DNA from 4 places in the Paenibacillus sp. FSL R10-2748 genome. Region 2 is predicted to be linked to each of the others. Evidence: riboswitches for the same ligand, from Rfam matches in the RefSeq annotation. Region 2 holds a riboswitch; each other region holds the start of a gene.

Region 1 (3,125 bases), on a different contig from region 2:
ATTTTGGGGATTGGTGACTGGGGCGTCGGGGGGATTAACATTGCTATTGGCAAGCTTGCAGTATATACGGCTGCGGCAGGCATTCATCCTGGGCGGGTGCTGCCAATTGTACTGGATGTAGGCACGAATAATGAAAAGCTGCTGAATGATCCACTGTACATCGGAAACCGCCATAAACGAGTTCGCGGAGAAGCCTATAACCAGTTTATTGATACTTTTATCAGCAAAACGTTAGCGCAATTCCCGAAGGCGCTTTTACATTGGGAAGATGTGGGTAGCGTTAATGCGCGCCATATTATAGGAAAATACGGTCAAAGCATACTCACCTTCAACGATGATATACAAGGTACAGGAGCAGTGACCCTGGCTGCGATTCTTTCGGCGGTGGGTGTCACCAAGACTCCGCTGCGTGAACAAAAAATACTTGTTTTCGGCCCAGGGGCTGCAGGGATCGGTAACGCTGATCAAATTCGGGGCGCTATGATCGAGGATGGCCTTTCCGTAGATGATTCATTCAAGTCCTTTTGGGCCTTTGATTATCGCGGGCTGTTAACGGAAGATATGGAAGACGTATTGGAGTATCAGAAACCGTATGTGCGCAAAAAGGATGAAGTCAGCTCATGGACCCGGTCGGGTGACGGCAAAATACCGCTACTGGAGGTCATCCGTCAGGTGAAGCCTACGATATTGATTGGAACTTCCGGTGTAGCAAGTGCCTTTTCTGAAGAGATCATCAAGGAGATGGCAAAGCATGTAGAACGCCCGATCATTATGCCCATGTCCAATCCTACAAACCTTGCAGAAGCAGTACCCGAGGATTTGATCCGGTGGACAGATGGCAGAGCACTGATCGCAACCGGAAGTCCTTTTGAGCCCGTTACCTATAACGATACAAATTTTGAGATTGGACAGGCGAACAATGCCTTTGTTTTTCCGGGACTGGGTCTGGGTGCGATTGTGGTTAAAGCCAAAAGGATTACCCCTGCGATGTTTACAGCGGCAGCAGTTGCTGTTGCCAATGGTGTAGATTCGAATACGCCTGGCGGTGCGCTACTCCCTCATATCCGAAAATTACGCGAAGTTTCGTACGCTGTTGCGATTGCGGTTGCAAAAGCCGCGATTCAGGATCAGGTAGCGCAGGCGCACATTTCAGATGTGGAACAAGCTATACAAGATGCAATGTGGAAACCGGAATATGCCAAGGTCAAAGCAGTGGAAAGTGTAATTCATCATCCTCACTAAGCCCAAAACACCTAACTAGAGGAAATTTAATATTTTGCACACTATGTTTGACATAGCGTATGAACGTATGTACAGTAATAGTCAAAAGAATAGAAGTCCACTAGGGGAGCCAATATGGCTGAGACAAGAATGTATCTTGGACCCTTTGAACCTGATCTAGTTCGTACTAGCGTAGGAAAGTGGAGCCTTCGTATATAAGGTTTCAAGCGTTTTTTGCGTATTGGGCCTATTGTTGAAGCCGCTCCATTTTTCCGGGGCGGCTTTTTAGCGTTGTTCCGGAATTATATTCTTACAGGACTTCTTGCTCTTCAATTTAATGGAGGTGGGGAAATTGAGTTTTACACAAGAACTCCGTCGGCAGGCGGACGGCATTTTTCAAGCGATTTTTGAGCATCCCTTTGTGAGAGGTATTGCTGAAGGAAGTTTGACAAGGGGACAGCTGATTCACTATGTAAAACAGGACTTTGAATATTTGAACGCCTACATGCGGATATACGGCATCGCAATCTCCAAATGCACGAATCGGGAGGACATGGCTGTATTTAATGAACAAATCTCTTTTATTCTCCACAGCGAGGTTCATCCGCATCAAAATTTCTGTGCTGTCGCAGGGGTGAGCTATGAAGAGTTGCAGGGATATCCGCTCGCTCCGTCGGCTCATCACTATATCCGTCACATGCTGACGGTTGCGCATGAGGGCAGCCTGGGCGAGATCTTGGCTGTGCTGCTGCCATGTATGTGGACGTATGCCGAGATTGGTCGCAGGCTGCTGGATGAAGTAAAGCCGGATGAGTCTCATCCGTTCTATGAATGGATGGGCTTCTATGGAGACCAGCTTGATGATACAACACTCAAGTTCCGAGAACGTGTAGATGCTTGGGCGGAAGGCGCAACGGCTGCTGAGCGAGAGCGGATGATTGAGCATTTTATACTGAGCTGCCAGCTGGAATATAAGTTCTGGGACATGGCCTATAAGCAGGAAGAATGGCCGGTCCAGATACAGGCAGCGGTCTTGGAATAGTCAGCTTGGCAATTCGATGCGTGAAGTACAGTTAATGCCCTGTTGAACCACCAACTATAGAGAGGATAATCATTATGAGTACATGGGAAAAAAGTTATTCGGATCTCCTGACGAAGGTACAAAACAGCAAACCCCTCGTTCACAATATGACCAATGTGGTAGTCACTAACTTTACGGCCAACGGCCTGTATGCATTGGGCGCCTCCCCGGTGATGGCCTATGCACCCGAGGAAGTAGCAGACATGGCAAAAATAGCGGGAGCCGTCGTGTTAAACATCGGTACGCTGAACCGCGAACTGGTGGATGCCATGATCATTGCTGGACAATCGGCGAATGCACACGGTGTTCCGGTCCTGCTAGATCCGGTCGGTGCGGGAGCAACGAGCTTTAGAACTGAGTCGGCACTGCGAATCCTGAGAAAAGTCAAAATCTCATTGGTGCGGGGCAATGCAGCCGAAGTCGCGCATCTTGTTGGAGAAGCGCGTGAGATTAAAGGCGTAGATGCTGGTGACAGTGCTGACAGCGGAAATGTCGATCTGGCAATTCGGGCTGCTCGAACGCTCAATACAATGGTTGTCATTACTGGAAAAGAGGACGTCATCACCGATGGGGCCGAAGTACGAATGATTAGCGGTGGAGACGCGCTGCTCACGAAGGTAACCGGAGCAGGCTGCCTGCTGACCTCTGTGTTAGGTGCCTTTGCAGCTGTTGAACCCAACCTGCTGCTCGCAGGTACAGCAGGCTTGGCATTTTACGGTGCAGCAGCTTCCCGAGCCGCAGCACGTACCGCAGAGCTGGGGCCCGGCAGCTTCCAGATTGCCTTTCTCGACGAGCTCGCCAAACTACATACAGGTTCGCTAGA
Region 2 (3,125 bases):
ATCTCCATCCTTCAGTACCGCTTCATCATGATCTTCACGGGTCAATATACGCCGATTCAGCTCTACCACTACGGTTTTCACCTTTACATCAAGCTCATGTAGCAATTGATCCACATGAGTGATTCGATTAGAAAAGGTCAGGCTCTGGCCGTTAATCGTCAGCTTCATAAGCTTTCCTCCTTGAGGAGCTCAGAAGAAAATCTACTTATCCCAAGTTCAGCCGCACCAGCCCCATTAAGCATAGCTGCCATCGCACGCCCGGTAGCATCACTCAGCAGGACACCGTTGCGATAATGCCCGACGGCAGCATATACGCCCTCGACCCCAGGGACAGTGCCTATAAAAGGATGACCTGATGCGGCCTGCGGACGTAAGCCCGCCCAAGTGCGTATAAAAGAAGCTTCACGGACGCGCGGCAGCCAAGCAGAGGCACGTGCCAGCAACCCCTCCAAGCCTCCTACGGTCACCTCTTCGTCATATTGATGCGGAAGGCTCGTTGCCCCAATCCAAAGCTCGTTATTCTGTTTAGGCACGAGGTAAATATCATCAGCATAAATGGTGTATTCTAACGGGTGATCCTTCAAGGAGACCGCTACCGCTTCGCCCTTGACCGGATAAAGTGGATATTCAAATCCAACCTGCGCTAGCAATTTCATGCTATCCAAGCCTCCAGCAATAATGACCTGATCGCAGGAAAAAAAGCCACTATCTGTTCGGACACCGCAAACTCGACCATCCTGTATGACCAGTTGCTCTGCCTGTGTACCAGACCATACCGTTGCCCCCAGCACCGCAGCAGCACCTGCATAAGCACGACAAAGCTGGACAGGAGCCACTTGTGTCTCCTTTGAACGATATATTGCCCCGATCGCTTGTTCATCCAAACCTGGAATTCGTCGGGCCAATTCCCTCGCATCCCACCAGATAGGGCAATCATCCTCTCGCGTTTTAGCAGCTTTCCAGCGTTTTTGGCCTTCAGTTTCCGTATGGAAAGGGGTCACAAATCCTTCTGTACGGAATTCCACCGAAATACCCGACAAACGCTCCAGATCACAGACAAGCTCAGGGAATGCGTCTCGACTTATGCGAGCAAATCGTGCCAGCTCAGAGTCGGTGAACTCTTCACTTTCCGCTGCCAGCATTCCAACCGCTGCTCCTGAGGCTCCCTCACCCGGGATCAATCGTTCCAGCAAGATCGTACTTCTTCCCTCCTTGGCCACATGATAAGCAATGGAACTGCCGATGACACCTCCACCTATGACCAAGCATTCAGCGTGTCCTATCGCTCTTGCCTCTGTGTGTATCTTTGGCATTTGTTTCGTGTCTCCTCTCCATAAACCATTCTGCTTTCAGCTTGCCTCTACTCTCGTTTTCTCGCTACAGGCTGTGAACTACAAGATCTGCCATTCGCCTATATTCCATCGCAGCTGCAACGGGCGACTCAGCCTTCCATATACCAGACATCACCGCAATTCCGCTTGCTCCGGCCCTATAAAGCTCCGGGATATGGTGCGGTTGTATGCCGCCCAGCGCGATCACCGGAATGTTCGACAGCCTGCAAATATGTTCAAGCTGAGCTAAACCCCGCGGTACAATACCGGGCTTACAATGGGTCTCATATACGTGACCATAAAGTACATAGTCCGCTCCTGCCCGCTCGGCAGTCTGCGCCTCCTCCAAGGAATGCACAGATACTCCACAGCGTGTACCCTTTGGAAGTAGGCTTTTCACATCCGCTACAGGTAATCCATTAGCTGGTAGCTGGACGGCTCCAACCAAAGTAAGTAAAGCTACATCCACACGATCATTTACTACAATTTGTTGCAAAGAAACTCCCTGCTCCACCATGCTGCGAGTCAAAGAAAGCAATGCAGAGGCACCATTCTGTTTTAAACGCGCGTGTACATAATGAACATACGGACAAATCACAGCAGCCACTTGGGCGGCTTGTGCAAAAGTGCCCTTTTCCATCGAAATTGCGTGTAATTCGATTTTGTCTTCACCTCACATTGGACTAAAAGATCTAAGCTTAGCCAGTCACGTCTACCAGCAGTAATGAAAGGGGATTGTATGTGAATCGTCTACGGAAGCTCGAACAACTTAAAGTGACGAAACGCAAAAAAACCACTTCCCCAAGGAAGTGGTTTAACGAACGTCCAATAATCGAACGGACAATGATATCCGTATACGTGTATCGTCCCACGCACAAACAAAAATAAGATGGTGTTGCCTTGTTTGTACGGCGCTCACTTCCCTACGCTGGCATAACCCAGATCAGGTGCAAAGGGTCCGAAATCCATTTATTCCGTCTCAGCCGCATGGGCGGCTCCCCTAGTGTGACTATTTTATTGTATAAGCTAAAGATAGCTTAGCATATTTTCCTAATTCTGCAAACCCCACTTCGTGTGAAATATGCAGAATTGGATTTAGTTGATGTTAGTTAACTTTACTTGACCACTCTTCCACATTCCACGTTTTGGTTACCCAATCCTCGTAAAAGTCCGGTTCGTGAGATACAAGCAATACGGTCCCTTTGTATTCCTTCAAGGCACGTTTCAGCTCATCCTTAGCTTTAACATCCAAGTGGTTGGTAGGCTCATCGAACAGTACCCAGTTGCTTTCACGCATTAACAGTTTGCAAAGACGGACTTTAGCCTGTTCTCCACCACTGAGCGCAGATAGCGGACGCGTGATATGCTCATTCTTTAAACCGCAACGCGCCAAATGCGCTCGTACCTCATGCTGGTTCAAATGTGGGAATTCATTCCACACATCGTCAATCGGTGTTATTTTCTCCGCCTTTACTTCCTGCTCAAAATAAGCGGGCTGCAAAAAATCACCTTGATAGGTTTTTCCACTGATTGGCGGTATTTTTCCCAATATGGTTTTGAGCAATGTCGATTTACCGACACCGTTGTAGCCAACAATAGCAATCTTTTCGCCACGTTCAATCGTCATGGACATTTTAGGCAAAAGGGCATGCGTATAACCAATCTCAAAATCAATACCCTCAAATACCGTCTTTCCGCTTGCACGTGCTTCTTTGAATTGAAAGGTTGGCTTCGCAGCTTCTTCAGGCTTATCTATACGTTCGATCCGATCAAGTTGCTTTTCACGGCTCTTTG
Region 3 (3,125 bases), on a different contig from region 2:
CCATCAAGTTCATCATCTTGTAGACTGGATGGACACCGCCTTCTTTTTCATAGGTTTTGTTTCTGGCCATATAATCGCCTAATGGATTGCCCTGTAACAAATCACCGTTATCGAACAGCATGCTGTTTCTTGTTTCACTACGCGCCTGTTGGATCAAACCAGCTGTGCTAATCAAGCCATATTCGTTGGTTTCTTTGTCTGAATAGTAATCATAGTTCATCAGCGACGCATGAATATCCGTTGTTTCCATGATCCGCAAATTCACCGTAGCGCTATCGCGAGAATCGCTAGCTGCCCAGGATGGAGCGGCCGAAAACACCAGCATGCTACAAGCCACAACTGCTGCTGTAAACCCTTTAAACCAATTTTTACGAAATAACAAAATATACCCCTCCTCATTAAGGTGTATGCCTCATATACATACTTTTGCACATATATGTAAGCCATGAACCCACCATTTCTATTTTAATCCAACGCCAGATAAAAGAGTAGTCATTTACTTAAATTATTTATGAAAAAATAATTAATTTTCTCAAAAAATAAAAAGCCAGCAAACCTCCTAAAAAACTCGGAGATTCACCGGCTTATCCATTTATATTCGTATTACTTCTTCCAAACCTGGCGCTCAGATTGCTGACCCACATACTCAATGCGTGTCGGATTCACGTCCAGAATGACATAATCGGGATCATCCGGTCCGGAAAACCATTCCTTCAAGGAATCGTTCCACACTTGTTTGCGCAGCCCCTCATCAGCTGTGATCTGGACGGTAGCCTCCACTTCTACGACTTCCTTCGTACCGCCAACTTCATAACCCAGCAGCAGATAAGCATTCGGATTGTCCTTTAGCTCCTCTACTTTATGCGTTTTGCGATCTGTCGCCAGATGAATGTTCATTCCATCGTTAAAAAGGGCCATATAGCGTACTTTCGGTTTGCCACCCTCTACCGTACCTAACGAGCAAAATTTGTTGTTATCCAAAGCCTTCACAATGGCTTGTTCCAGTTGGTTGCGATCCAATGTTTCCGTTTTACCCACAGTACAACAACTCCTTTTCACGAATTAGAATTCTCTACGGCCACGCCATTGGGCACCAGCCCATCTGAACCTACTTGCGTAGCTGTTCTGAAAATAACATGACCGGATCGAATCGAATTGATTCATGCTCATTTTCAGATCAAAGCTCACAGTAAAAGTGTACCCTGTCGTTCGGCAAATGAACCGTCACCTCTCCCTTCATGCTGGACAGACCCGCATTCAAGGCATATAATCGTCGTAGTAAACCCGAATAAATGAACCCATTAAACCATACAATGCCAGGGGTGCTGGAATCGGCCGGCTGAGAGTGTGTCCCAAGACACTGACCCTTACAACCTGATCTGGGTAATGCCAGCGTAGGAATGCTTAAGCAAGATGTGCCTTTTTTACATAGGACCATCCCTTACTTTGGTATATACAAGCGCAAGCGTCCCGGAAACTCGGGGCGCTTTTTTTGTTGAAGATTAAGTTGTTGGAAAGATCGCATCCGGCAGATGTTATTTTTAGAAAATGGGTAACTTAAGCTGTCTGATTGGACGGATAACGGGTAATTAAAGGAGAGAACACAACGATGAAGCGCATGAAAATATTAAGCCTGGGACTGATCAGTCTGTGGCTCATGGCCCTGACCCTGACCGCTTGCGGTGGAAGTCCCCCCACATCCCAAGAAGCGGCTCCCGCTACCGACACTCAAACGTCTACTCCGGCAAAGGGGCTCAAAGATGTTAAAGTCGTGCTCGACTGGACACCCAATACGAATCATACGGGACTCTATGTCGCTAAGGACAAAGGATTTTACGAAAAAGCGGGTTTGAATGTCCAAATTGTTCAACCTGGTTCAGGCGGAGCTGATCAAATGGTTGCTTCTAATGCTGCACCTTTTGGTATCAGCTACCAAGAAGGCGTCACACAGGCTCGTACGCAAGGCGTGCCGCTTGTATCCATCGCTGCGGTGATTCAGCATAATACCTCAGGCTTCGCAGCCCCGGTAGATCGTGGAATTAAGAGCCCGAAAGATTTTGAAGGTAAAAAATACGGCGGTTGGGGCTCTCCCGTAGAAGAAGCGGTCATGAAATCCATCATGGATTCAGACAAAGGCGATGTGAGCAAAGTGAAGATCATCAACATGGGCAATGCAGACTATTTTACAGCCGTGAAGCGGGATATCGACTTTGCCTGGATTTTCTACGCATGGACCGGAATCGAGGCCCAGCTTCGAGGTGAGCCATTGGATATGCTGTATGTAAAAGATTATTCCAAAAGCCTCGATTACTATACACCTGTAATTGTGAGCAACGAACAGACAATAAAAAATGATCCCGAGCTGGTCAAAGCGTTCATGGACGCTACCGCACAAGGCTATGAATACACTATCGCTCATCCGGAAGAAGCCGCAGACATCTTAAGCAAAGCTGTACCGGAGCTGGATAAAAAACTGGTACTTGCCAGCCAAAAATGGCTAAGCCCGCGTTATCAGGACGATGCCGCGCAATGGGGTGTGCAAAAAGCGGAGGTATGGCAAAACTATTCGGACTGGATGTACGAACGCAAGCTGCTCAGCAAGCCTTTGGAAGTCGATAAAGCCTTCACAAACGGTTTCCTGCCCAAGCGTTGATCATTTGTTAAAACGCTAAATAAGACTGATCTAGAGAAGTGAACAAAGCGCCACTACGCAGTCGGATGGTGCTTCCCATCGCTGCTGTACCCAGATTTCTTTTATGAATATCCAGAGGTTGAAATCTGGGTACAAAGGCGAACGCTAACGCTTGTACAGCACCATTCCGCCCACTTCGTTCTCGTTCTACTTGGTTTATTCTTTAGCTTTTCATATTATCTAAGCGCTAAGTAGGTGCGCTTGTGTGTTAAAAATGCCACACAAACCAGCTTTAAAAATAGGGTGCTTTTAAGGCGGTTGGCAGCGTAGTGGTTCATTTGAATCTGGAGAAGCGAAGCGATCGTAAGATCAAATGAACCGCGAAGCGGTCTCCCCGCCTTAAACCACCATATTTTTTTAATAACACTCCAAATAAAGGACAGGTGAATTTGCATGGCTAACACACTGCTCAGTATTCAAGTAATCCCTAAAA
Region 4 (3,125 bases), on a different contig from region 2:
GGCAGACCCAAATGCTCCTTAGGCGTAACATAACACAGCATGGACGTCCCGAACCAACCGATCATCGCCGCCCCGATGGCTGAGGTAATATGATCATATCCGGGGGCAATATCCGTCGTGAGCGGTCCCAAGGTATAGAAAGGAGCTTCCTTACAAATCTCCATTTGTAAATCCACATTCTCTTTGATTTTATGCATAGGGACATGTCCTGGCCCTTCAATCATGACCTGAACATCATGCTTCCAGGCGATTTGCGTTAGCTCGCCCAACGTTTCCAGCTCTGCAAACTGTGCTTCATCATTCGCATCATAGATGCTACCCGGACGTAGACCATCCCCGAGAGAAAAGGCCACATCATAGGCTTTCATAATTTCGCAGATTTCTTCAAAATGCGTATACAAAAAATTCTCCTGATGGTGCGCAAGGCACCAGGCTGCCATGATCGACCCACCACGGGATACAATTCCCGTCATTCTATTCGCCGTCATCGGTATATACCTCAGCAATACACCCGCATGAATTGTAAAATAGTCCACTCCCTGCTCCGCCTGCTCAATCAGCGTATCGCGATACAGCTCCCACGTCAGCGCTTCTGCTTCGCCGTTCACCTTTTCAAGTGCCTGATACAGCGGTACAGTCCCAATCGGTACAGGAGAATTCCGAATGATCCATTCACGTGTTGTATGGATATTACGGCCTGTGGACAGGTCCATAACTGTATCCGAGCCCCAACGCACAGCCCAGGTCATTTTCTCCACTTCCTCCTCGATGGAGGAGGTAACCGCAGAATTACCAATGTTCGCATTGATCTTCACGTGAAAATGACGCCCAATGACCATTGGCTCACTTTCCGGGTGATTGATATTCGAAGGCAAAATGGCTCGTCCAGCCGCCAACTCCTGCCGTACAAACTCAGGCTCCACCCCTTCGCGGATCGCCGCAAATTCCATTTCGGGCGTAATGATCCCTTGCCGCGCATAATGCATTTGCGTCACTGTACGACCTTGCGAAGCACGAAGCGGACGGTTGGTCACGCCGGGAAATTCAACTGTCTCCCGTTTGGAGCCAGGTTTCAGTCCATTATCCTCCGGTTTGACGGCGCGTCCCTCGTAAGCCTCCACATCGCCCCGTTCCAGGGCCCAAGCTCGCCGTAATGGAGGCAGGCCCTGACGGATATCGACCTGATAGGCTTCGTCGGTCATGGGACCGCTCGTATCGTACACACGCAATGGCTCATGATGCTCCGTGCCCTGCGGCGTATGTGTAGGATGAAGAGCAATTTCGCGCTCTGGCACGGCAATGTCCGGCCGTGAGCCTTGAATATATACCTTACGGCTCCCTGGAAAGGGCGTTACCCCTCTGGCTTGCTCCCCGTTTGTCTTCTCTACCTCAACTTCTTTTGTTCCTACCAATCTTACTTCTGTTGATTTCAATTCTGTTCCTTTTGTTCCTTCTACTTCTGTCGGCTTCATTGTCCATTCCTCCCGTTTCGATGAAATGACACACCGATCCGGAACCATTCCCAGGGTGGCGCTGATCTATGCAAAAAAGCCGGTTCCCCAGGGAACCGGCTAATCTAACGAGGCAGCTATCCAGACAGTACGCATGTGGAATAATCCTATTCCAATGCGTCACCGTAGACAGCAGCCGCGTATACATTTCAATGGCCGATTACTTCCCTACGCTGGTATGATCCAGATCAGGTGCAAAGGGTCCGGAATCTTGCACGATTCCATCTCAGCCCGGCATTACAGGCTCCCCCAGTAACTGTGATACTTCTATTCACATGAGGCGGCTATAACAGATATCCCGCCATCCTTACCAGACTACTTTAAATTTATGGCTTTGGCAACCCTTCTAGGTTCCCTTTACCAAGGAGACGCTCCCCATCAAATCACTCTGCTTGCTTCAACTGTGTTCATTCTTGTTACGGAAGCATAAGCCCCATTTCCTTCGCCGCTTCAATCAAAATCGGAGCAAAGTCATGTAGCGTCTCGGGTGCAAGCCGACTGACCGGACCGGATACAGATAAAGCCGCAGTGACCTGTCCCTTCCGGTTTACAATTGGGGCAGCCACAGCAGCAGCCCCTGGCTCCCGTTCTTCATAGCTGGTCGCATAGCCCTTCTCGCGAATGTCCTGCAGCTGGGCTTTATAGACCTCCGGGTCTACTGAGGACGGCCATTCATCCCCGCTTAGCAGGGCTTCCAGCTCCTGCGGCGGCATAAAGGCTGCCAGCACTTTGCTGGAGGCCCCTACAGCCAGCGGCATACGCGCACCTACAGGCGCAACCCTGCGGATCGCCTGATTGCTCTGCACGGCTTGTATGCGAATACGCATGCTGCCGTCACGTAAGTACAAGCTGACCGTCTCGCCCAGACGATCACGTAGTCCTTCCATTGCAGGCTGTAACAACACCGCCGGCTCGTCGCTTTGGGACAAGTGCGTGGATAGCTCCCAAATGCGGAAGCCAAGTCGATATTTTTCCGTTTCGGCATTCCGAACGACAAAGCCCCGATCCTCCAACGTAGTCAGCAGCCGATGAACCGTGCTTTTATGTAGACCAATTTTGGAGGCAATCTCCGTCAGGCCAAGATCCGAATCTGCGGTAAAACACAGCAGTATATCAAGTGCACGCTCTACAGCGCGAACGGTTAATTTACGGTCTTCCATCGTGAACCGCTCCTCTTGTATCCATATTCGTTTCACACTATGAAACATGGTTACATAAATTATATAGAATAGTCGCGGCTACTGTAAACCGATGTTTTTGTGACAACCATATTACAGAACGAGAACAAACATCGACAATTCTTTGCATCATTTTTACTTTTCCGGTTCAGGCGTTGACTTTGGATAATCCCCATCATACGATAATAGGTATCTATACGGATCTACACTACTATTTTCAAGTGGAATTATACCTAAATTCTATGAAACGAAGATCAATTTTATATAAGGAGGCTCTTACATGATTTCGACATCCCAGCGCAACGCTCAGCTACAGACCGCTGTTCAGGAGCCGTCCACCCCACTCTTTAATCCCCGTCTGCTGCGGTTCAAGCACGTTGTGATTGCTCTGCTGCTGTCGGTCGTCTTTTTTCTGTTGTTTTGTTTTATTGCCTTG

What was found. Region 2 has a riboswitch for thiamine pyrophosphate ahead of NSS66_RS06975 (thiamine phosphate synthase). Riboswitches for the same ligand answer to the same signal wherever they lie in the genome.
Region 1: linked by a shared signal. The riboswitch ahead of tenA (thiaminase II) and the one ahead of NSS66_RS06975 (thiamine phosphate synthase) in region 2 are both predicted to bind thiamine pyrophosphate.
Region 3: linked by a shared signal. The riboswitch ahead of NSS66_RS16355 (ABC transporter substrate-binding protein) and the one ahead of NSS66_RS06975 (thiamine phosphate synthase) in region 2 are both predicted to bind thiamine pyrophosphate.
Region 4: linked by a shared signal. The riboswitch ahead of thiC (phosphomethylpyrimidine synthase ThiC) and the one ahead of NSS66_RS06975 (thiamine phosphate synthase) in region 2 are both predicted to bind thiamine pyrophosphate.

The regions. Positions count from the first base shown of each region.
Region 1 covers NZ_JBBOTK010000006.1:102,115-105,239, forward strand. The annotation lists gene NSS66_RS18565 (NAD-dependent malic enzyme) at 1-1,242, shown strand, start outside; TPP riboswitch at 1,335-1,437, shown strand; gene tenA (thiaminase II) at 1,574-2,263, shown strand; gene thiM (hydroxyethylthiazole kinase) at 2,338-3,125, shown strand, end outside.
Region 2 covers NZ_JBBOTK010000002.1:138,801-141,925, forward strand. The annotation lists gene thiS (sulfur carrier protein ThiS) at 1-168, opposite strand, end outside; gene thiO (glycine oxidase ThiO) at 165-1,313, opposite strand; gene NSS66_RS06975 (thiamine phosphate synthase) at 1,378-1,971, opposite strand; TPP riboswitch at 2,235-2,343, opposite strand; gene NSS66_RS06980 (ABC-F family ATP-binding cassette domain-containing protein) at 2,437-3,125, opposite strand, start outside.
Region 3 covers NZ_JBBOTK010000005.1:54,561-57,685, reverse strand. The annotation lists gene NSS66_RS16365 (bifunctional 2',3'-cyclic-nucleotide 2'-phosphodiesterase/3'-nucleotidase) at 1-382, opposite strand, end outside; gene NSS66_RS16360 (pyridoxamine 5'-phosphate oxidase family protein) at 604-1,038, opposite strand; TPP riboswitch at 1,309-1,418, shown strand; gene NSS66_RS16355 (ABC transporter substrate-binding protein) at 1,610-2,653, shown strand; gene NSS66_RS16350 (MTH1187 family thiamine-binding protein) at 3,086-3,125, shown strand, end outside.
Region 4 covers NZ_JBBOTK010000005.1:413,105-416,229, reverse strand. The annotation lists gene thiC (phosphomethylpyrimidine synthase ThiC) at 1-1,472, opposite strand, end outside; TPP riboswitch at 1,660-1,772, opposite strand; gene NSS66_RS17950 (IclR family transcriptional regulator) at 1,928-2,671, opposite strand; gene NSS66_RS17945 (alpha/beta hydrolase) at 2,970-3,125, shown strand, end outside.